3 regions of the Colwellia sp. BRX8-4 genome follow, and region 3 is predicted to be linked to each of the others. Evidence: predicted binding sites of a transcription regulator. Region 3 holds the regulator's gene; each other region holds the start of a gene.

Region 1 (8,242 bases), on a different contig from region 3:
ATTGGACACCAAGGTTGCGGAGCAGTTGACATACCTGAGCCTGCCACTATTTGGTTATTAGGTTTAGGTTTAGACATAGCTATGATAGTGAATAGAAAGCACAGATAAATGACCGTTTTGGTGGTGTTTTTTCAGTAAGCAGTACCGTCACATTTGCTGCAACAATCAGTATCATTGGACATCAAGGTTGCGGAGCAGTTGACGTACCTGAGCCTGCCACTATTTGGTTATTAGGTTTAGGTTTAGACATAGCTATGATAGTGAATAGAAAGCACAGATAACCTTTGAATATTTAAAAATAGCCCTTAAGTGGCCTTTATATTTGTGCTAACTATGCATTTTGGCTATAGCTCGTTTTACTACATTATTTAACAAGACAATTATAATTGTGATCTGCCTGCATCACATCTCGCTAACCTTTTTGTGCATCATGTTAACCTCTTGACGTATTATGTTAACTTATGAACATATCACCTGCTTTGTAATAAAAAACAAAAGAAAATAATTACAATAACTTACGATATAAATGTTCGAATAACAAACAACACACCGTCTTATCTGCTATTATACAGTTGTACAATTCTTGGAATAAGTTTTTTTGTTCTATAAAAATTAAGTTTTTTTATATGCTGAACGCTCAGCTATATGAAATGGTGTCTAATTTGAAACTTATCAATTCAATCCTCTGTATTGTGGTGTTATTTGCTGTGTCTGACGCACAAGCGAGTTTTCAACCTTTGCTAGGCTCAGAACTAAATAACCAGTCGCTTTATGCCAGTGGTTATATAACCATGGGCGCACGAACAACTATTGGTGGCAATATCCAAAGTGCTACTGCGATAACACTAGCAGCTGATGCAATTGTCGGTGGTAACGTTGAGGCTGGAACCGCAGTAACACTTGGCGCAGCTGCCGGTGTCGATGGCTATATTCAAAGTACAACAACCGTTACCCTAGGCGCTTCTGCTGTTGTCGACGGCTCTATTATTGCAGGTACCACAGCAACTATTGGTGCGAGTGCAAAAGTTGATGGCGAGCTAAGCGCTGGCACAACAGTAACCATAGCGGCAACCGTTGAGGTTGGCGGCGATGTTTTGGCTGGCAGCACAGTAACCGTTGGTGCAGGCTCACTTTTCGGGGGCGATGTTGATGCTGGAACCACCACCACTATTGGTGCAAGTGTTGAAATCGTTGGCGCGCTTACTGCTAATTCTTTGAAAATGGTTGCACTGCCCACCATCGTTGATAGTCAGGAAGTGCTTATTACGTCTGTGCAACAAGATATAAAAGACATGGGTACAGGAACAGAACTTGTATCCACCACTTTTGGCACCAACGACGAAACACTTGAAGCGGGTATTTACAGCACAATAAATTATTTAACCATCGCGATAGGTAAAACCTTAACGCTTGATGGTAAAGGTATCGATGGCTCTTGGATTTTTAATATCGCCAACTATCTGACCTTCTCTGCAAACTCAACAGTGATATTGAAAGATGTTACCGATAACAGCACTATTATCTGGAATGTTCTTGGCGATAAAACCGGCTCAGCAGGTTACACACAACTCGGCGCCGGCGCTGAGGCTAGAGGTTATATTTTTGCTAGAGGTTTTGTTCAAACAGGTGCTGATTCAATGATAGCGGGCATAGGCGATGATTGTGGCGGCGCTTATTCAGCAAGTAATTTTATTGAATTTGGTGCTGATACTGTTATTGGTAAAAAAGATTGTACCAATGGCGAGTCCAGAGCTTCTGCAGATAGCATTGCCGTCACTCAAGTTCCCGAGCCTGCAACACTGTGGTTATTCGCTCTAGCACTTTTTGGTTTGGCAATTAAAGCGCAACGTAAAAAAACGTAAATTCAGTATCACCAATAAAAAAGGCTCCTTTGGGAGCCTTTTTTATTTGGGTCTTTGACTAATTTATGATCTTAACGTTAGTGTAACCAAGGCAATACCGTGATCGGTACTTTCGCCATCTCGTTCAAAGATAGGATTAATTAAATGTCGATCATAGGTGTCGTACGCACTGACCTGATAAAGACTATCGTGATAACTAGCGTCAAAATCACATGATAATAATATATAATCAAGTACTGAGCTGCTCGCACCAAAATAATGTGTCGGAGTGCGCTGTATTTTTTCCTCTTGATGAGTTTCATTTTTCACTGCAACTTGAAATAAATCCCAAGCATCTTGCAAGCAATATTTAGCAAGATAGGCATCACGGTCAATGGCCGAAACAAAGCGTAGGGTGTTAGTCAGTAGATGACTTAGCACACCATCAGTTAAGGTATTATTGAAGTCGCCCATTAATACCATTGGCTGACCGGTAGTCTCACGCCGCGCTATTATTTCAATCATTAATAACGCCGCTTCACTGCCACGTTGTATCGTTGAGCCCCAACCACCTGCCACTTGTGCTTTTAGGCTTTCAATAATGGTTTGCTCTGGTGTACGACTTATATTTTTATCATCGACTTCAATCATAGAGCGCTTAGATTTAAAGTGCACAACATAACAATCACAGTTACCCATATGAGGCACATCAACTGTTGCCCTTAACACTTTTCGGCTAAAAGAGAATTTATCAGTTAAACCTAATGATAGTGCAAGCTCAGTGTTTGCTTTTACCGCAGTAACTTCAACAATAGGGTAACGAGATGCTATGGCAACAACAGGACGTTTATAAATAAAATCATCTATCACTTGTGGTTCATCAACCACGGCAAAATAACAATAGCCCTGCTCTGCAACTAATTGCTCTAGAGACTCAGGACTAAAGACTTCTTGGAAGCCAATAATATCAGGTTGATATTCACGTAAATATTCAGCAATCCAATGTTGCTTTTTACGCCACTGCTCAGCACTATAAATTCGTTCAAATTCATAGAAAGCATTGGGCGGCTCAAGATAATTAAACAAATTAAAAGTAGCTATTTTAAGCTGTAAATTTGATACAGCTATAGAAGGCAGTATGGGATCTATTTCTTCTGGGGCTTTTTTATCTGGATAGTCGATAATGTTAACTCTAATAAACGTTAAACTGTGAGTATACCTGAGATAAAAAATTAAAAACCAACAAGATAAATTACCATTTAGTTAACAGCTTACTTACGTCACTTTTTGCTGTCTTTGATAACTTCTGTATTAATGCAAAAGGTACAAACTCGTGGTTAATTTTTTCTTCAATATCATCAAGCATCAACAACCACAATTTTGCCGTCATCTCAGCATCAAATAACGCCCGATGAAAAGCCCCATCTGATGGAATATTTTTATAACGAATAAGCGTACCTAATTTATGATTAGGTGCGTCTATATTGATTCTGCGAGAGACAAGTAACGAACAAATAAATTGCCCAAAGTATTTTCGATTAATGTTATTAAGCTCAGCGTCCAAGAATTTTTGATCAAAGGAAGCATTATGGGCAAGTAAATTATCGTCACCCAGAAAATCGGCAAATTGTGCCATCACTTCACCACAAGAGCCGACCTTAGCAAGCATCTGATTAGATATTCCGGTGTATTGCTCAATAAAACCACTGATCCTAAAACCAGGATTCATTAATGATTGAAATTTATCGGTAACCTTACCGTCTACAATTCTAACCGCACCTATCTCTATCGCTCTATCACCTTGATTGGGTGATAGTCCTGTGGTTTCAAAATCAAGTACCACTAACGAATTGGCATTTTCATGCATCTAAGTTAACCCTATAAATTTATGCAGCGCTGATTTTAACGGCTATATTTCAAAATGAAAGTAATCATTACTCGTAAGCAATGTTAAATTATTCTGTTCAATAATCAACTTAGAAACTATACTGTATAAAAACACAGGTGAGATTTAAGTAATGAAAGTTATTCCTATTTACATTGAAGCAGGTATTTCAGGGTTTGAATCACCCGCAGCCGAATATAAAGAACTGGGGTTATCATTAGATAAACTTCTTATTAGGCATCCTAATGCCACATTTATTGGCCAAGCATCTGGTGAGTCCATGCAGGGTGTGGGCATTTTTGATGGTGATTTACTTATCGTTGATCGCTCACTCACCGCCAGAAATGGTGATGTCATCGTGGCAAATTACAATGGCTGCTTTGTCTGTAAGTTGATTGATAAAAAGCAAGCTCGGCTGTTATCAGCGTCTAAAGATTTTGCGCCAGTTAGCATCAAGCCCGAAGACGACTTTCAATTAGAAGGTATTGTTACTCGCTCTATTCGACTCCATCATCAAGCTCCTGAATTAACCGCATGTATGCATTAGTTGATGCAGTATCTTTTTATGCCAGCGCAGAAAAAGTCTTCGACCCGAGCATAAGAAACAAGCCCGTTGTTGTTTTAACGAATAACGACGGCTGCATTTGTGCTGTTTGTCCTATTGCTCGACGGCTGGGTATTCCAAAATTCACCCCCTATTTTCAGATAAAGGACTTACTACATAAGCATGGTGTAGTGGTACGCTCTTCCAACTACGAGCTATATGCTGACTTAAGTGAAAGAATGATGAATGTTATTGCTAGGTATTGTGATGACCAATATATTTACTCAATTGATGAGTCATTTTTACATTTTAAAAACTATAGTGGCGTTATTAAAGATTGGCACCAATACGGCCATGAAATAAGACGTGCTATTTGGAAAGAAACCCGGTTACCGGTGGGAGTTGGCTTTGGCACAACATCAACCTTAGCTAAAGCAGCAAATCATGCAGCTAAAAAACTTGACGGTTACCAGGGTGTTGCCATTATTGATAACGCGCAAAGTGCGAAAGAAATATTAGAAAAAATGGCGGTAAATGAGGTTTGGGGTATTGGTAATAAAATATCTCAGCGACTAAAACAGCAAAATATTAGCACAGCTCATCAATTATCAATGCAGTGCCCTAAAATTATGCGCAAGCAATTTAGTGTTATCACTGAACGTACGGTTAACGAATTAAAGGGGATTAGCTGTTTAAGCTGGGATGATGTAAAAGCACCTAAACGGGAAATATTCTCTACACGTAGTTTTGGTCAACGTATTGTAGATATACATACATTACAAGCAGCCTTAACTACCCATAGTACGATAGTCGCTAAAAAAGTAAGGCGTCAATCTTCACTTATCAAAAAACTGCTCGTGTTCGCTTCAAGCTCCCCCCATGATGAAAATTATTATAAACAAACAATGGTTTATACTTTTCCTTTAGCAACAGATAATAGTTGTGATATTGCTACAGCGGTCAGTTTAATACTCGCTGAAATATTTATACCCGGTGTGCATTTTTATCGTTGTGGTGTCGGTGCAATCGCCTTGGAAAGCAGACAACATCAACAAGCTGATTTATTTTTATCTGATCATTCAAACCCAATACTAATGAATTGTCTTGATAGTATTAATAGTCGTTACGGTAAGGGGACATTGACCTTGGGCGCAGAGGGAAAATCAGACTCCTGGCAAATGAAACGGCACTTTTTAAGTCCACAGTACACAAGTAACTGGCGAGACATACCCAAAATTAGTTGCTAAAAAAATGAAAAAACACTTTTTAAGCCAACAACACAAAGGTAACCACGAGTAACTGGCAAGACATTCTCAAAATTAGTTGTTAGTGTTATTCGTAAGTTTAGCCACTGTAACCTTGAACTCATAATATTTAAGGATAAAGTTGCTAGTGATATAAAATGTCAAAGGGCTACCACCTTAAAAGATGTTCATCCCCCACTTTAATGCGTCGTAATAACAATTTAACAGTCTAGTTTCAGAAATTTTATTACTGCCAATACAACGAGTAACACGCTTACTCGTTGATACTTCATAATGCTTAGCCAATGTTAATAGTTCTGACAATTCACCTTGTTGCTCAGATAACGCCAGTTTGATATCTGATGAAAAAAGAAAACTCTTTACAATATCTGCCATGGGTAAATTTAATATGGCATCTAAATTACTCAATATTCCGGTTAGAAAAGCTTTTTCATTAAGGTGACTGAATGATTTTTCTTTCGTTATGAGTTCCATCATTTTAGCGCGTACTAAAGACTCGATAAAAAGTTCTGGTGAACTTTCAGATGATAATGCTGACATTGATATAATTGCAACATACGGCTTTATTTTATCTGTTCCCAAATAGGTAATAGCTTGCTTAATAGAGGTAATTTCAATATTGCCACACTCTGCGGCACTGTTTACCAACTTTAATATACCGCTAACTAACGTTACATCACGGCTAATAATTTCAGTCAGTTGGTTGAAGTCTAAGTGTGGTTTGTAAGCTTCTAAAAAAAGTTGAATTAAATTAATTTTTAGAGGAGATATAGACGTGCCGGACTTTATCTCGGGTTTGTGAAAAAAGTAGCCTTGATAATAGTCTATAGCTAGCGCTTTAAATTGTTGGTACTGCTGATTCGTTTCAATGCGTTCAGCAATTATTTTTATACGACTATTAGTTGATAATAGGCGTTTTTTCAGCCCTTCTATTTGAGTGAAAGTAACCTGTTCAATGTCAACTTTAATAATAGAGATATATGGAAAAAACACTTCCCATTTACTTTCGAAATTATAATTATCCAACGCAATGACATAACCCTTTTTATGAAGTTGAGCAACATTGAAAACGAGTTCATCAGAGATGTTAACTGTTTCAATAATTTCAACCACGATATTTTTTGGGTTAAAGAGCAAAGGCGACTTTTGTAATAAGGTAAACTCATCAAAATTAATAAAGGCCAATTTTCCAAGGCAAACATCGGCTAAATCACCCAATATATGGTTTTGAAGTATAACTTTTGAGGTTGCTTTTTCTGGAGAATCCCCATTAAATACATTCTCTAAACGGTCTCTAAAGAGTAATTCATAACCGATAGTTTTAAGATTTATATCTAAAATCGCTTGCCTTGCGATGAAAGTGTTTAATACTATTTCCATTAATCAAACCTATGAGATTTCGTCCTTTAATAGTAGTTGCTTTTCCTAGAAAATCTATGTAAATACTTATAAAACATAATAAAACCTATCAACGTATGGTTAGTTAGGTGTACAGTGACAGCAGACTAAAAAACACGCATTGAAAGATTAAAACGAGTCGATAAACTTTAATCTTGTCAATTCAGTGAACAGGCTGAATTTATTAGTATTCAAATAATAAACAATATTACAGCAGTAGCCGTAAACACCTTATTTATTAGCAATTAACCTCAATTTAAATGATAAAGTTGATATTAATGCAGACAAATCAATGAAGAATATATGTGTGATATAAAATTAACACTTCAAAACGAAGATAAAGATTTATTAATGACCATCACGCCTGTTAAAGGACAGCCAAAAGCTAACTTAAAAAAACTACAAACAACATTCAAATTATCTACATATTCTACTTTTTTACTGATTGACGGGGCGATGGAGTTACTACTAGCAGAAGTGGCTAAAAGTGATGAGAGTGATGAATCAAAAACGACGACAGGTATAAGTTCAATCATAGCAAATGCTGTTGATGCGAATTTAAAGGTCACGTTGGGGCCTGAAAATATGTTAGCTACATTAGAATTTACCGCAGCTTATGGTGGTAAAACCATTGAAAATACTGATGTTATTAATGTATTAAAAGAAAACAATATAACCAAGGGTATCATTAAAGAAAACATCATCAATATTGTAAAAGAGGGGCAGTTACTTCAAGGAGGTAAAAGTATATCTACCGAAATAGCAAAAGGTAAAATGAGCAGAAATGGAAAGGATGGTTACGTAAAATATTTAGTCGATAACCCCGCAGAGCAAATTATGTGTCCTAAGAAGCTCGAAAATGGCAATGTAGATATGCGTGAATTAGGTAATTTAATTCATGTAAAAGCAGGTAAAAAATTAGCTAAGCTAATACCACCAACCGATGGTGTTAAAGGCTTTGATGTAACCGGAGCGGCTATAGATGCAGTATCAGGTGAAACATGTTTTTTAGAGGAGTCTGAAGGTTCTTCTTTTTTAGATGAAAACAACAACATTCTTGTTGCTGCTATTGATGGTATGCCCAAGTATTTAGATAATAGTGTCGCTGTGCATAAGTTACTGGAAATTGAAAATATAGATGTTGGCACCGGAAACATTCGTTTTGATGGCTCTATTTATGTGCAAGGCAATGTTTGTGAAGGTATGCAATTATCCGCAACTGAAGACATCGTCATTGGTGGGTTAGTTGAAACCGCTTCAATTTCTGCAGGCGGCAATATATCGATTGCACTGGGCATTATTGGTCGAC
Region 2 (8,242 bases), on a different contig from region 3:
GATTAGTTGAGTTTGACGCTTTTGTACGGTTAGTGAGGTTAGTCAAAGCTTATCCTTTTGAAATAATTTGATAGGGCGGTAAAGAATCAAGTAATTGCTTACCATAGCGCTTGGTCACTAAACGTTTATCCATTAAAGTAATGATACCGGTATCTTTCTCATTTCGCAGTAATCGTCCTGTCGCTTGAATCAGTTTTTTGGATGTTTCTGGCACTGAAATCGACATAAAAGGATTACCGCCTTTAGCGGTAATGTATTCAGCTTGTGCTTCTTCAACGGGTGATGTTGGCACAGAGAAGGGTAATTTGGTAATAATCAAATTAGTTAAATATTTACCGGGTAAATCTAAACCCTCAGAAAAACTTTGTGTGCCAAAAATTATACTGGTTTTATCTTCATCACAGCGTTTTCTATGGGCCTCAATAATATGCTGACGTGACTGCTCACCCTGAACTAGAATCTCCATTTTGTGCTGCTCTCGTAAGGATTTAGCTACTTGTTCCATTTGCCAATACGAAGAAAATAGCACTAAACAGGCTTTTTCTTGCTTAATTAACACCGGTAACTCATTAATTAATTCATCAGTGAACTGAGGGCTACTTGGCTCATTTTTCATTTTAGCGATAACAAGTTGCGCATTGTTTTGATAATCAAACGGTGAGTCGACTTTTTGATATTGGGTGCCATCATTCGTTTGTAAACCGACCTGGCGTCGAAAATGCTCAAACGAATTCAATGCTAAAATAGTGGCTGAACATAATACCGCCCCTTCACATTTTGACCAGAGAATATCTTCAAGGGTAAAGCCCACTTCAATAGGGGAAGCCGACACTAAAAAGTCACTACGTTTCCCTGTCAGTTTTTCGAACCACCTTGCCATTGGAGCGCCTTTCTCACTGTCTGTTTTGGCATACATTTTCCATAGTGAGTTGAAATTTTCTAACCGTTGGATCATAAAACCAGCTTCTGCAAGTAAGGGCTCGGCAACAAACATTTTACACTCCCCGTCTTTCACTGACTCCATCAATAAATTATATAGCTTATTGCAATGTCCTAAACATTTTTTACTGAGCTCTGCTAAATCTTTAGCTGAGTTTTTTAAGTTCGGTGGAACGATTCCGTTTTCAAAACGATATAATGCCGCCTCGTCATCACGAGAGAAACGGCTATTTTCTTTAGCTTTTTCATTGAAATATAACGCCTGATTGTTTTCGATAAAGCTCGCTACTTTTTGCATTTCCATTAATAAATCTTGGCAATCGTCCCCTAACTTTAACGAGGGTGAAATGGCCGAAGTCGACTTTATTAATTTTGCCATTTTATCGCCGGTTTCTTTTAACTTAGTTAGCCAATCAATAGCACCTTTAATGGCAACATTCGCACTTGAATGATCACGGGTTACTTTAGGCAGATGATGTGCTTCGTCAATAATGTAAAAAGTGTCTTCTGGCGAGGGTAAAATAACACCTCCACCAAGCTCTAAATCAGCCAGTAATAAACTATGGTTAATGACCAACACATCGGCAGACTCCATGGTTTCTCGAGCTTTATGAAAAGGGCAATGGGTGTGATCGGCTAAATGTTTTAAACAACTGTGTTTGTCACATTGAATTTGTTGCCATAAATGATGAGGGATAGGGTCAGCCCAAGAATCTAGATCGCCTTGCCATTTATTATCCGTTAACGCTTTATGTAAATGATGTAATAACTTTATATCCATGGCATTAGGTTTTTGCGCAAAGGTGAAACCGGCCTGAGGTGAATCGTCTTGACTCACAGCCAGGGCTAATTTTTGCCGACAAACATAGCGCTGGCGACCTTTGACTAAGGTGAAATTAAAATCTAAGCCTGAATGTTTCTTTAAGAAGGGTAAATCTTTATCCACTAATTGTTCTTGTAGCGCAACTGTTGCAGTAGAAATACAGACCTTTTTTTGACGTGACATCGCTAACGGAATAGCGCCTAATGAATAAGCCAAGGATTTACCCGTACCGGTGCCGGCTTCTATGATAATAATTTTTCGCGCTTTATCGTATTCTCCCGCAAGAGTTTTAGCTATTTCGGCAATCAAAAAAGTTTGCTGTTTTCTTGGGTGAAAGTTTTCTAAATTTTCACCAATGGTTTTATACGATGTGCGAATTGCTACTTTAATTTTATCGCTTAGCATGCTGTTAGCCATTTAGGGTTCATTAGGTTATATACTCATTCCAGTTAAATAGGCTGAATCCTGTATCTTCAAATAGGATGAGTATATACTGCTGTATATATTAACAGTTTATCGTTATCCGCAACGAATTAAAATAATTAATGTCATTAACTGTAGAAAAATTAACGCCTAGCTTGAATTATGGCTTTTTATTAACCCGTCAAGCCTATGATACCAAACAAGGTATCGAATTGTCTTTATGGGTTAAAACCCTTCAAGGTGCTGTTAATGTTATTGTGCAAAATCAACAGGCATTATTTTTTGTTGAACAAACGCAGCAAGTACACGCGCAAAGTCTCCTGTCGGAGCAGCGAATAGTAACGGCTAAAGTTACCCCGCTTGCGCTTAAAACCTTTAATCAACAACTCGTCAGTGGCTTTTATTTTTCAACGATGCGTGAATTCTATCGCGCACGCGATGTTTTAAAACAAGCCCAAATAAAATGCTATGAAGACGATTTTCGCCCCGATGAACGCTTTTTAATGGAGCGCTTTATTACCGCTGGTATTGAATTTATCCCTCGGTTAACAGCTTCATCGGTAACCGAATCTGCCAAACAGTTTTCACAGACTAACTTTGCTACCTTTTATAGTGACAAATGCCGAGCAACGGATAAGACTCAGTTACTTGATGATATTGCTTTAACTATGGTATCACTCGATATTGAGTGTTCAATGGCAGGGGAGCTTTATTCTATTGGTTTACATTCTCATAAAATGTCTGATGGTAAGCCGATAAAATGTGTTTTGATGATCGGTGATCAAAACAAGTTTTTAGCAAAAATAACGCAGTCCAAGTTATCCGACGCTGAGGCGACAGAAATCGCAGAGCACATCGTTTGGCTTGACAATGAACAAGCGCTGCTAGCTGAGCTGATCGCTTGGATAAAAATCCACGACCCCGACATTTTTATTGGTTGGAACGTGATTAACTTTGATTTTAATTTGCTACAAAAACGCTGTGATATTTATAACATCCCTTTTAATATCGGCCGCAATGACAAGTCACCTCGCTGGCGAACACGTTCGGCAGGTGGTAGTCAAAATGAGCAAAAATTTATTGATGTCGCTGGCAGAGTGGTCCTTGATGGTATTGATTTACTAAAAAACGCGACTTATAACTTTCCAAGTTTTTCGCTTGATTTTGTTGCCAATGCCTTATTAGGTAAAGGGAAAAAAGTTGATGATGTTGACAATAGAATGCAAGAGATTAACGACAACTTTACCAATGACAAGCTAGCTTTAGCCGCTTATAACCTTGAAGATTGCCATTTAGTTACCCTGATCTTTGAACAATCTCTATTACTAGAATTCACGCGTTTGCGCGCCAAACTAACTGGTTTATCTATAGACCGTATTGGCGGCTCTGTGGCAGCGTTTACCAATTTATATTTACCTAAATTACACCGTAGTGGTTATATTGCGCCCAATATGGGCGATGGCTTGCAAGGGCTAATTTCTCCTGGTGGTTATGTGATGGACTCTATTCCGGGTTTATATAAAAATGTTTTAGTACTTGATTTTAAAAGTCTTTACCCCTCTATTATTCGAAGTTTTAATATTGATCCTATGGGCCTAATTGAAGGTTTACAATCACCAGAGACTAGTATCAAAGGTTTTGATGGTGCTTATTTCTCTAGAGATAAGCATTTTTTACCTGAAATTATTAATGAGCTGTGGTTAGAGCGTGATATTGCTAAAAAAGATAAAAATGCGGCATTGTCGCAAGCGATAAAAATTATTATGAATTCGTTTTATGGGGTCTTAGGCTCTACGGGATGTCGATTTTTTGATCCACGTTTATCGGGCTCAATCACTAAACGAAGCCATGAATTATTAATCACCACTAAAATGTGGCTAGAAGATGATGGTTATCAAGTTATTTATGGTGATACCGATTCTATTTTTGTTAGTGTTGACGATGATTTTAGTCACCAGCAATGTCAAAAGCTGGGTAAAACCTTACAAGATAAAATTAATCTTAGGTGGCAAGCAACGCTTAAAAAAGAATTTGCGATAGAAAGCCAACTTGAAATTGAATTTGAAACACATTTTAGCCAATTTTTGATGCCAACCATCAGAGGGCAAGATGTCGGTACTAAGAAGCGTTATGCTGGCATTGTAGAAAAAAATGGCTCATCAGAATTGATTTTTAAAGGCTTAGAAAGCGTCCGTACCGATTGGACTGAACTGGCTAAAACTTTTCAACGAGAGTTGTATTTAAAAATATTTAATGGCGAACCTTTTGCTGACTATGTACGCAATATTGTTACTCAAACATCAGCAGGGCAATTAGATCATTTACTGGTGTATCGTAAACGCATTCGTAGGCAGTTAGATCATTACATTAAAAACGTGCCTCCACATGTTAAAGCGGCACGTTTAGCCGATGATATAAACAAGATAAATAAGCAACCGCTAAAATATCAGCAACGTGGTTGGATAGAGTACCTGATCACGACTTCTGGACCGCAAGCAAAAGGTTATGTTAACGCGCCACTCGATTACCAGTTTTATATCGATCGGCAATTAGCGACCGTTGCTGATGCTATTTTACCTTTTGTCGGGAGTAGTTTCGAAAAATTAACCAGTGATCAAATGAACTTGTTTCAATAGCCTCTGCTGTTTTAATTAATATAAATAAATCGTGCATCATGCTTGGAAAGATCATAAGGTGACTTTATTGAGTTAGCTATTTAGATGGCTAAATGAATTTTATGTTTTAGGATGAAAGATCATGATCAACGATACCAAAATAGTCAATGCAGGACGAAAATCAAAATGGACACGTGGCGTTGTTAATCCCCCAGTAGAACGTGCATCAACCGTTGTTTTTAATACGGTTAAAGAAATGAATCACGCAACAGCAAATCGTGGTAATCAAGTACTTTTCTATGGCAGAAGAGGCACCTCAACGGCTTTTGCTTTCGCCGATGCTATGACTGATCTCGAAGGCGGCGCTGGTTGTGCCATTTATCCATCGGGTACTGCGGCGATCACTAATGCTATTCTTTCGTTTGTTAAAACCGGTGACCATATCCTTATGGTCGATACGGCTTATGAACCCACGCGTGATTTTTGCGATAAAATATTGGTCAATATTGGCGTTGAAACGACTTATTACGATCCAACTATTGGCCGAGATATAGCCGGACTTATTAAAGAAAACACCCGACTTATTTTCTTAGAGTCTCCTGGTTCTATTACCATGGAAGTTCAAGATGTTCCCGGTATAGCTGAAGTTGCTCACCAGCATGGCTGTATGGTTATGCTCGATAATACTTGGGCTGCAGGGGTTAATTTTCAACCTTTTGATTATGGTGTCGATATTTCGATTCAAGCAGCGACTAAATATATCGTTGGTCATTCAGATGTGATGTTAGGTACGGCAATAGCCACTGAAGAGTATTGGCCACAACTGCGTGAAAACAGTTATCTGATGGGGCAATGTACTTCACCCGATGATCTATATTTGGCAATGCGTGGCATTCGTACCTTAGGTGTGCGTTTAAAACAACATCAAATTAGTGCGCTAAAAGTGGCTAATTGGTTAGCAACACGCGAAGAAGTTGATGTTATTCTTCATCCTGCATTCGAATCGTGTCCGGGCCATGAATATTTTAAGCGTGACTTTACTGGTGCTAACGGTTTGTTTTCATTTGTGTTAACCCGTGGTGATAAGCAATCACTTAATGCCTTACTTGATGGTATGGAACATTTTAAAATGGGCTATTCGTGGGGCGGTTTTGAAAGTTTAATTTTGGGTAATACCAATGTTGGGCGTTTGCGAACAGCGACAAAGTGGAATTATGAATATCCATTAATTCGCCTGCATATAGGTTTAGAGGATGTTGATGACTTAATTGCCGACCTTGCTCGAGGCTTTGATAGATTGAACACTGCCTTAGAAAATAAATCTTAGACAGTATTTTATTAAAAAATAAAGCTTAGGCTTTACGCGTTAAAAGTTTGGAATTTACATGCTTCTATGCACAACACAAAGGTTAACCATTAGGCACCTGAATGAGCAGGACCATGAATTTGTTCTGCAATTATTGAATGATGATGCTTTTATTAAAAACATTGGTGATAAAGGGGTTAGAGAGACTAAAGATGCAATTGCCTACTTAGTTAATGGTCCACTAGCAAGCTATAGCGAACAGGGTTTTGGGCTAAATTTAGTCGCTTTGAAAAGTGATAACACACCGATTGGACTCTGTGGTTTGTTAAAGCGGCCTGAATTGGAATTCCCTGACTTAGGTTATGCCTTGTTACCTGAATATTGTTCGCAAGGCTTTGCTCGAGAAGCCTCATTAGCCGTATTAAAAGTTGCTTATGACAATAATTATGCGGCAAATGTTGTCGCGATCACCTCACTAGAAAATACTCCCTCTAACGTATTATTAAAAAAGCTTGGTTTTGTATTTGAACAGACTATTGAGTTTTATGGGTCAACCAATAATCTTTATAAAGTCAGACTGGCTTCAATTTTTGAACAGTAACCAACTTTAAAGACAGTAACGTTTAACACTAGGATATGGACTTAAGTGTAAATATCCTAGTGTTGCCAATTTCCTCTCAAACTGTTTACATTAGGGTAAAGGACAAACCTCTAGCTCTTTTTGTTGATAATAATCAGCGGTTAGCCCGAGTAATTGTGGCACTGTTGCCGCAATTACAATAGAAGAGAAAGTGCCCACTAAAATCCCTGAAAATAGCGCAATAGAAAACCCCGCTAAAGACTCTCCGGCAAAACCCCATACAGCCATAATAGTCACTAAGGTTGTTCCTGAGGTGATCATCGTTCGCACTAAGGTTGATTTAATAGCTTGATTGATCACTTCATCTATTGTGGTGTCATGGGTAGATTTCATTATTTCTCTGATTTTGTCACCGACAATAATAGAGTCATTTAACGAGTAACCTACAATAGCTAATAAACTCGCTAATATTGTTAAATCAAAGGGGATACCAAACCATGCAAAAAGCCCCAGTACAATAAGTACATCATGAAAAAGCGCAATAACAGCCCCCGCGGCTAAACGCCATTCAAATCTAAAAGACAAATACATTAAGATAACAATGATTGCGGTTAATAGTGCTAAGCCACCTTGGTTAATTAAGTCTTCTCCGACTTGGCTGCCAATGTAAATAGCATCTTGAGGGCTAATGTTTAGTTGATTTTTGTCAGCAAAATCAGATAGCCATGCCTTATCTTGTAAACTGACGTTATTATCTGCTTGTTGAACACTCCAATGAGTCCCTTGCTCTGCAGAGGTCAGTTTAAAACTTTCTGGAAGATAGTTACTGAGTAAGTTATTCATATCCTGTTGACTGAGTGATTTCTCGGTTGAAAATTCAGTTAAGTAACCACCGGTAAAGTCTAAACCGAGTGCTAAACCTTTATTTAATAGTCCTACTAGCGCTATAACAACAAAAATCATAGCTATAAAACAACCCACTAGGCGAAAAACACTTAATTTAGACGTTCTATTTATTTTAAAATTTTTCATACATTAACACCTAATAATTGAGCTTTATTTTTTCGAATGACAAGGTTTGTTAAACTTTTAGAAACAAAAACGCCGGTAAACATACTGGTTAAAATACCTAAACACAAAATAAGGGCAAAACCTTTTACTGGGCCGTTGCCTATGGTGTATAAAATAATACCAGTGATCATGGTGGTTACATTGGCATCAAGAATCGTTGAAAATGCACTTTTATAGCCTTGCTCAACAGCTGATAGTACTTTATGTCCACGCTTTAACTCTTCTTTTATCCGCTCAAAGATAAGTACATTGGTATCTACAGCCATACCAACCGTCAATACTAAACCAGCAATACCCGGAAGTGTTAGTACTGCCCCAGGGAGTAACGACATCAACCCTAGTAAGCTTATTAAGTTTAATGTTAACGCTACATTAGCGATAAGCCCCAAAGTTCTATACCAAAAAACCATGAATAACAAAGTAAACCCCATGCCTATACTCAGTGCTTTTATACCATTTTTGATATTATTTTCGCCGAGTGTCGC
Region 3 (8,242 bases):
TGAACCTATGCCTCTTGGCAGTAAATTATCTAACTTAAGCCAATTGGAATTTGATTACAGTGATCAGCTGATTTCCTTTGAATATGTTGGTTTAAACTATGCCAATCCGGAGTCAACTCTTTATAAGTATCGCTTGCTAGGCTTTGATGAGGAGTGGATAGCTGCAGGTAAATCACGACGAGCCACTTATACAAATTTACCTGCAGGTAGTTATACACTGCAAATTATTGCTGGAAATAACGACAATGTTTGGAGTGAACCGGGTTATTCATTAGCTATTACGGTTAAACCAGCACCTTGGAATACTTGGTGGGCTTATTTATTGTATGCCATGGCAGTAGCTTTAACGTTATTAGTATATTCACGCTTTTTGAATCGAAAACTATTGTTTGAACAACTACAAAAATCTTACCTTAAAGAGCAGGTCAAAGAGAAAACGCAAAAGTTACAATCGCAAAATAGCGAACTTGAACATGCCAATATTCTACTTGAAAAGTCGGCAACGGTAGATAAAGTAACTGGGGTACGAAGTCGCCGCTATCTTGATATTTATATTGAGCAAACTAGCCAGCTGATGAATCAAATTCATCAGAATATTCTACCGGTACAGCGGAGCACTTTACCCCGTCTTTACGTTTTAATGGTTCAGGTCAATGAGCTAATTAATGTCAGTAATAGCCAGCTGATTAACATTACTGATTTATTACTGTTTAGCAGAAATACCGATGACCTAGTTGTTCGTTGGTCCGATGATACCTTTGCTGTTATTGGTTATGAAAAAGATAACAATGCTGGTGAGTTAGCAGCGCGGTTAGCAAGTAAGTTTGAAAAACAATTCGACGATAAAATTTCGATGAATATTGCTTACTCTTTTTATCCGTTTAATAGAGAGCAACCTATGGAAATATCGTGGGATCAAGTCAGTGTGATGATTGAACTTGGCTTAACATTAACAAGCGAAGAGCCAGCGATTGCTTGGCTTGGCTTATGTGAACCTAAGATACAACCCTTTAGCTACTTAGCGGTGATTCAAGGCGCTGATCTAGCGACACTCAAGCAGAACATCCAAGTTAAGCAAGGTTAGCCTGAGTAGCTTTGTGGTTAGCTTTTAATGAATTGTTGTTGATATTGTTTTGGGGTGCAGTTAAACGACTCTTTAAAGCATCGACCAAAATATGTTTGTGAAGAAAAACCAACATCTAAGGCTATTCTGCCAATTTTAGAACCATTTTGTAGCAATATCTGTGCTTTTGCTAGACGGAACTCTTTAATGAAGTTATTAGGTGTTGTGCCCAGTGTTACTTTCATTTTTCGCTGCAGTTGGCGTTCACTCATCGCCATATTACTGGCTAGATCTTGAATACCTAAATCAGTTTCCAAGTACATCTTAGCAACAATGGTTTCTAACTTTTCTATAAACTTTTCATCAACGGATAAGATAGCACTTTCGCTTGGAGTTAACTGCGACACTTTTTTTACGCTACTTTCTTTTTGTTGTTCTTTTTGATGGTCACGAAATTTATGTAAATAGTTCTGCTGGAGTAATTTACGATTTTCAATCAAATTTTCAATACGTATTAATAATTCCTGTTGATTGAAAGGTTTACTTAAATACTCATCTGCTTGTAAATTTAGGCCGTGAAGTCGACTATCTAAGTCTGAACGGGCGGTAAGCAAAATAACGGGAATATGAGAAGTAAGTTCATTCTCTTTTAATTGTTTAAGTACTTCGAAGCCATCAATGCCCGTTAGCATTATATCGCATACGATAAGGTCTGGTATATATTCCTCGGCGATGAGCAGTCCTTGTTCGCCGCTCATTGCTAATAAACAATGATGTTGCTGTTCAACCACACGTTTTATGTGATTTTGCATATCGAGATTATCTTCAATAACTAACACGACATTATGTAAATGATTTTTTGTTTTAGTTTTATTATTATTTTGTTCTAACAGCAATGATGATACTTCGCTTTGAGATACACTCATTGGCACTTGAGTTTCTATTTCGACAGCGGTAGCTAAAGGGATTGATAGAGAAAACTTACTGCCTTTATTGTATTCACTGACTAAATTGATACGCCAGTTATGCGCTTTTACCAATTCATTAACTAAAGATAAACCAATACCTACACCAAAAACAGCATGATTTTTTTCATCATCAGCTCTTTGAAAGCGTTCAAATATTTTACTTTGTGATGCTTGATTAATACCTATGCCGGTATCTGTAATCTCTAAAATAACATTATCTTGATCAACATAAGCACTGACCTTGATGCTACCGCCAGCAGGTGTATATTTAATCGCATTAGCAAGTAAGTTGAAGATGATTTTTTCAAAACCCTGAGCATCACATTCTAGCCACAGATCATCAGATATTTCAGCATCAAAACTTAAATCATTTTGTTTAGCTAAGCGTGAAAATGAATCAATTGGCATAGCCATTAACTGACTTAATCGATAAGTAGACAATGAAAGCTTAGGGTTGTCAGTAAGGCGAGAGAGTTCTAATAGTTGTTCAACCATACGAACTAAACGCAAACCATTACGCTTAGCGGTAGTAAGTTCCAACCCTTCTTCTTTACTGTGAGCTTTGAGTAGATATTGGTCTAAAATGCCATTAATAATTGTCAATGGCGTCCTAAACTCATGGGAAATGTTCGCAATAAACTTATCTTTTAAATCTAACATCTGCTTTTCAGCTAACTTTCGTGAAGTTAAATTAATAAAGGTAATAACAATAAGGGGTTGTTCTTCGCGATCTGCCCACTGCAATTCAACCTGAACTGGGAATTCAGTACCATCGGCACGTCGAGCAGCACACTCTACTGAAATACCGATATCTTTACGTTGTAAGGCGTATACATTACTTTTGAAGCCAAAAAAGTAATGCATAGTGTCTTCTGCAGAAAAAAGTGCGCTGACATTCGTGCCTTTCAATTCATGTTCTAAACTTTGGAACAATTGAACTGCGGCAGGGTTTGACGATAATATTTCCCCGCCCGTTGATGTCGTCAAAATAGCATTATTAGATGCTCGGACAATGGCTTTGTCTTCACTATTAAGAATTGAGCTGAGTAATTTATGGTTGGTCTGTATTAACTCTTTTTGTTCTTGTTGCTGAGTGAAAGCGTTTTCCTTGAATTCGAGCGTGTTTTTTCTTTTATTGTAAGCAATCAGAATGACTAAAATAAAAGCAATAACGCCCCAAATACCAATAACAAAAGACTGCCAGAAAGAATTTGTAATGTAGTGTGCCCCAACTTCTAAACCAACGATATGAATGCTAAAAATAATACTCACCAGCAATAAAATGTAAAATTCGGGAAAGGTATCTTTTGAAATAGGTTTGGTCGGTCTTTGAATGTTTAATGATGCACTTGCGGCAAAAATAAGACCACAGTATGGGATTAACGCTATTAAGCTGTTCGTATAATTGTCTTTATAAAGGGCTTGCTCTTGAAGAAGAAAATAACTATTAGTGTTATCAACTAACAAAGCTAATGAGGCAATGGCTAATGGCCAATAAATAGCGCGCCAAAACTTTTCACGACAAAAAATAACACAGCTGATTAGTCTAATAAAAATGAGGCCAGAAATAGTGATATGAAATAATAATGACGGTAATAACCTGTGATCTAACGCTTTTGAAAACTCTTCTGGCAGCAGTACGAAATAACAAAAACAGGTGACTGTAAAAAATAGTGCTGGCACTCGACCCGCAATGTATTTATTGAGTGGCGTTTCGCTGAGATGCGGGTTGGTTTCTATGGCCAGTAAGATAAAAAAGTAACTGAACAAAGAGAAAAAATCTTGCAGGATCGGGGGGGTGTTTATGTAGTTACCTGCGAAGATAACACCCGAAATAAGATCAATGATAATAGCGAGAGAGAAAAACTGCCAGAACAATTTTAATGAACGTGATCTGGTCTGTAAATAGCTATGAACAACAAAGAATACTGCGGTAGCCTGTAATAATATAGTAGGAAGTGATAGCAAAAAAGCAGAGGAAATATCAAGCGTGCTGGTGATCGTTGCATAGGGTAATAAGGTTAAAATTATTGTAATAAATAAAAGTGTTTTTTTATTAAAATATAGCAATGATGTGATCCAATATTAAAGTGACGTTTAGTATGTTGCCTAATCATGAGGCTAATTATTTTCTCCTTTAATAAATATAGTATACATTAATTTAACACTATATAAATGAATGAAAAGCTTTCACTGGCTATTTATATCGTTGAGTAAAAAGGCTAATTTTTCAATATTAGCATTCGACAATTGCCGATAATCAAAATAGGGACACACAATTAAATTTTTAGCTTTATCAATAGCAAATTGCTCATCTAGCCAAGTGAAATTAGCGTTTAGTTGATTTGTCGCTAACAAATTTTTGGCGTAGGTTTTTCCACAAATAATATGCAGAGTTTGCTTAGTGGTTGATAACTGAGGCGGAGAAAATAATAAAGCCGTTTGAGAGCCTTGCTGCAGCAAAAATCGCTCTCGATATTTTTGCCAAGTTGGCGCAAGTGTTGAGTAAGCGAATTTTTCTTTATCGAGTGCGTAAAGCAGCTTCGCATAAACATTGAAAACTTTCCGCCAACCATTGCCACAAGCTTGATTAACCATCTCTATTTCGCCCAAGGTTAGCGGCGATAGACAAGATAATTGCTGATATTCAAGCATACTCGGTTTATTGCCAATATAAACGGCGACGCTAAAGTTTGAGCAACCTAAACCAATAACATTCAATGGTACTTAACTCATTTTACGTGGGGGGTATGTTGAATTGTAAATTTATAATCGAGACAAGTAAAACGTCCTTAAAATTTTTTTGCTTGAATGTATGTAGTTACTGGTAAAGTTAGATCGATTGAAGATTATCAATGTCTAACAGATAACTAATATAAAATGTTAATATCGTATAGCTTTCTATGGCTATTTAAAGGTCCACGCGAGAAGTTTATCGAAAAAAATGACATTACAAGGGTAATGGTTTCAAATTTTGTTGGAGAAAACTGTTTTATATTTTATATTTGTGGCAGCTAAAAATATATTGCTTAGCTGCTGTTTAACATGACTACAGTATCAATAATGAATTCTAAAAAAAAATGATGGAGCGCAGCTATGAATGAAAAAATTGCAGCACTTAAGTCAGACCTAGCGCTACTTAAAGAACAATTTAGTAAAAAAATTACTGATGCAGAAACTCGTTTAAAAAATATGATTGAACAAGAAAGCTTAGATACTTCGGTTGAACGTGGCTATAAAATTCAAGCTTCTTTTGAAGAGCCAGCAGATTCTTTAGCTAATGGTGAATGTGTAATTTTACTGCATGGGCTTGCACGTTCGGCTAACTCCATGAAAGCTATTGAAAAACGATTGTTAGCAGAAGGATATTTTGTGATAAATATCAACTACCCTTCTAGAGATTATTCGATAGAAGAGTTGGCTGAAAAAGTGATTTCTAAAGCGCTATTAATTTGTGAAAATCGCCAAGTTAACTTTGTTACCCATTCAATGGGCGGTATATTAGTTCGCCAATATTTAAGTATGCATAAAATACCTAATTTACATAAAGTCGTGATGCTAGGTCCACCAAACAAAGGCAGTGAAGTTGTTGATAAACTAAAAAATACACCTGGTTTTAGTTTCATCAATGGTGATGCGGGTATGCAATTAGGTACCGGCGAATTCAGTGTCCCTAGTAACCTTGGCAATGCTAATTTTGATTTGGGTGTTATTGCCGGTAATCAAAGTATTAATTGGATATTATCAACACTTATTCCTGATAAAGATGATGGTAAAGTTTCGGTTGCTAGTACCAAACTTGATGGTATGAATGATCACATTGAAATGGAAACGACCCATCCATTTATGATGAAAAACGAAAAAGTTATCGAACAAGTTATCCATTATTTAAAATCAGGGAGTTTTCAAAAATAATTCGACTAGAAAACTTGCCTTTACTAACGACCTGTATATACTCACAGTAACAACTGTGTAAATTTACAGGCTCCCTATGCTAAATGAAATCAGCGAATTACGCCCTCTAACGAACCGACAACAACAAGTTTTTGATCTGATCAAAGACAAAATAAGCGATACGGGCATGCCACCAACGCGTGCTGAAATAGCCAAGTTTTTTGGCTTTAAATCAGCAAATGCAGCAGAGGAACATTTAAAAGCTTTGGCTAAAAAAGGCTATATAGAAATGTTGCCAGGTACTTCTCGCGGCATTCGTTTGACTGAGAAGTTAATGGAAGAAGCCGGTTTACCTTTAATCGGCAGAGTGGCTGCAGGTGAACCTATTTTAGCTGCAGAGCATGTTGAAGATCATTACAAAGTTGATGGTAATTTGTTCCACCCAGCTGCTGATTACTTATTGAGAGTTAATGGCGAAAGCATGAAAAATATCGGCATACTTGATGGTGACTTGTTAGCGGTTCATCAAACGACCGATGTACAGAATGGCCAAGTAATTGTTGCTCGTGTCGAAGAAAATGTTACGGTTAAACGTTATAAACGAGAAGGTAACATCGTTTACTTACATGCTGAAAATGATGACTTCTCTCCTATAAAAGTCGATTTGTCTGATCAAGAGTTTAATATTGAAGGGTTGGCTGTTGGCGTTATTCGCTCGGCAGACTGGATGTAATTAAGTTAACCTATCCAATAAACTTGGTGGTAACTAAGCCAATTTATCTAACAAATATAGTATTAAATATGTAAAACTGCTCCGCAAACTTTAGTGTATAAAATAGGCTAAAGTTTGCTTTTCTAACCTTTCGTATTCTTTTCATGCAAACCTTTCTCTTTACTAAGAATAATTTTCACTCTAAAGCCCATTCAAACAACTTTATCTTTCTCTGATTAAAAAACAACCAAGATCAATTTTTACAATACGCGTATTTATACTCAGCTGTTTATTTTTAATACTACGGCTACAGCCCTTTGTTATTAGGCCTTTGCCTGTATTAGAGTTGATACTCTATTGTTTTTATTGGTTTTTATTTTAAAATAGCTCGATTTTTAAATTGACCCAGATCAACTTTTAAGTAATTCTAGTTTGGAATGTGTACAAATATAAATATAAGGCGATGTTGTCGACGCTAACTGGTTGATAACAAAATCGCTAAGAAAATAATAAAAATCCGTACTAAAGGATGTGTTTTGTCCTAGGTATCAAGTTTTAAACTTTTATAGGGTGAAGGAGATGTCGTGTGAAAAGACGTAACCTAGGTTGGCTGTTGTTGGGGAGTGTTCTTTCCAGTTCAGCTTGGGCAGATATGCAATTAAATCTGACCAAGGGTGTAACAGAAGTAAGTAGAGATGTTTACGATCTACATATGCTCGCAATGTATATATGTGTAGCAATTGGTGTGGTCGTTTTTGGTGCTATGTTTTGGTCAATGGTTTTCCATCGAAAATCCAAAGGGGCTAAATCAGCAGATTTTCATGAAAGTACAAAAGTAGAAATCCTCTGGACAGCAATTCCCATTGTCATTCTTATCGCTATGGCTGTACCAGCAACAAAAACACTGATTGAAATGGAAAATAACGACGATTCTGACGTTACCATTCAAGTTACCGCCTCTCAGTGGAAATGGCATTACAAATATTTTGATCAAGATATTGAGTTCTACTCCGTTTTATCGACGCCAAGATCACAGTATGAAACACAAGAAGGTAAACACCTTAATGTTGATGCTGGCGATAAAGTCAAAGGTGAAAATTACCTACTCGAAGTTGATAAACACCTTGTCATTCCAGTTAATAAAAAAGTACGATTTTTAATCACTTCTGACGACGTTATTCATGCTTGGTGGGTACCTGCTTTTGCTGTAAAGCAAGATGCTAACCCAGGATTTATTAATGAAGCATGGACAAAAGTTGACAAGCCTGGGATATACCGAGGTCAGTGTGCTGAACTTTGTGGCAAAGACCATGGTTTTATGCCAATTGTTGTCGAAGTAAAGTCTGAAGCAGACTATGCAAAATGGCTTGATGAACAACACCAACTCAACGCTCAAGCCGCTGCTGCTGAGAAAGCATCTCTTAACGCTTCCGCATCAATGGATGAATTGATGACCTTGGGTGAAACTACCTATATTGCCCACTGTGCTGCCTGTCATCAAGTTTCTGGTGCTGGTCTACCTCCTGCATTTCCTGCACTTAAAGGAAGTCCAGTTGCTACGGGTAGTATTGCCGAGCATATTGATATTGTACTCAATGGTAAAGC

Evidence for each region. The regulator LexA, encoded in region 3, represses DNA repair genes until DNA is damaged. The targets are predictions, from matches to a motif close to TACTGTATNNNNATACAGTA.
Region 1: H4J56_RS13975 (LexA family transcriptional regulator) is a predicted target of LexA. The motif match lies at 3,828-3,847, and genes of this name have one in related genera.
Region 2: H4J56_RS12820 (DNA polymerase II) is a predicted target of LexA. The motif match lies at 2,257-2,276, and genes of this name have one in related genera.

Annotation. Positions count from the first base shown of each region.
Region 1 covers NZ_JACGVS010000016.1:68,934-77,175, forward strand. The annotation lists gene H4J56_RS20015 (PEP-CTERM sorting domain-containing protein) at 31-108, shown strand; gene H4J56_RS20020 (PEP-CTERM sorting domain-containing protein) at 174-281, shown strand; gene H4J56_RS13960 (ice-binding family protein) at 663-1,862, shown strand; gene H4J56_RS13965 (endonuclease/exonuclease/phosphatase family protein) at 1,926-2,927, opposite strand; gene H4J56_RS13970 (PolC-type DNA polymerase III) at 3,094-3,708, opposite strand; gene H4J56_RS13975 (LexA family transcriptional regulator) at 3,860-4,273, shown strand; gene H4J56_RS13980 (Y-family DNA polymerase) at 4,261-5,517, shown strand; gene H4J56_RS13985 (EAL and HDOD domain-containing protein) at 5,692-6,915, opposite strand; gene H4J56_RS13990 (DUF342 domain-containing protein) at 7,237-8,242, shown strand, end outside.
Region 2 covers NZ_JACGVS010000014.1:62,380-70,621, reverse strand. The annotation lists gene H4J56_RS12830 (pseudouridine synthase) at 1-46, opposite strand, end outside; gene dinG (ATP-dependent DNA helicase DinG) at 50-2,167, opposite strand; gene H4J56_RS12820 (DNA polymerase II) at 2,308-4,821, shown strand; gene H4J56_RS12815 (cystathionine beta-lyase) at 4,943-6,127, shown strand; gene H4J56_RS12810 (GNAT family N-acetyltransferase) at 6,186-6,707, shown strand; gene secF (protein translocase subunit SecF) at 6,798-7,718, opposite strand; gene secD (protein translocase subunit SecD) at 7,715-8,242, opposite strand, start outside.
Region 3 covers NZ_JACGVS010000001.1:142,059-150,300, reverse strand. The annotation lists gene H4J56_RS00645 (two-component regulator propeller domain-containing protein) at 1-1,084, shown strand, start outside; gene H4J56_RS00640 (ATP-binding protein) at 1,102-4,101, opposite strand; gene H4J56_RS00635 (DUF6942 family protein) at 4,222-4,752, opposite strand; gene H4J56_RS00630 (alpha/beta fold hydrolase) at 5,128-5,946, shown strand; gene lexA (transcriptional repressor LexA) at 6,023-6,658, shown strand; gene coxB (cytochrome c oxidase subunit II) at 7,224-8,242, shown strand, end outside.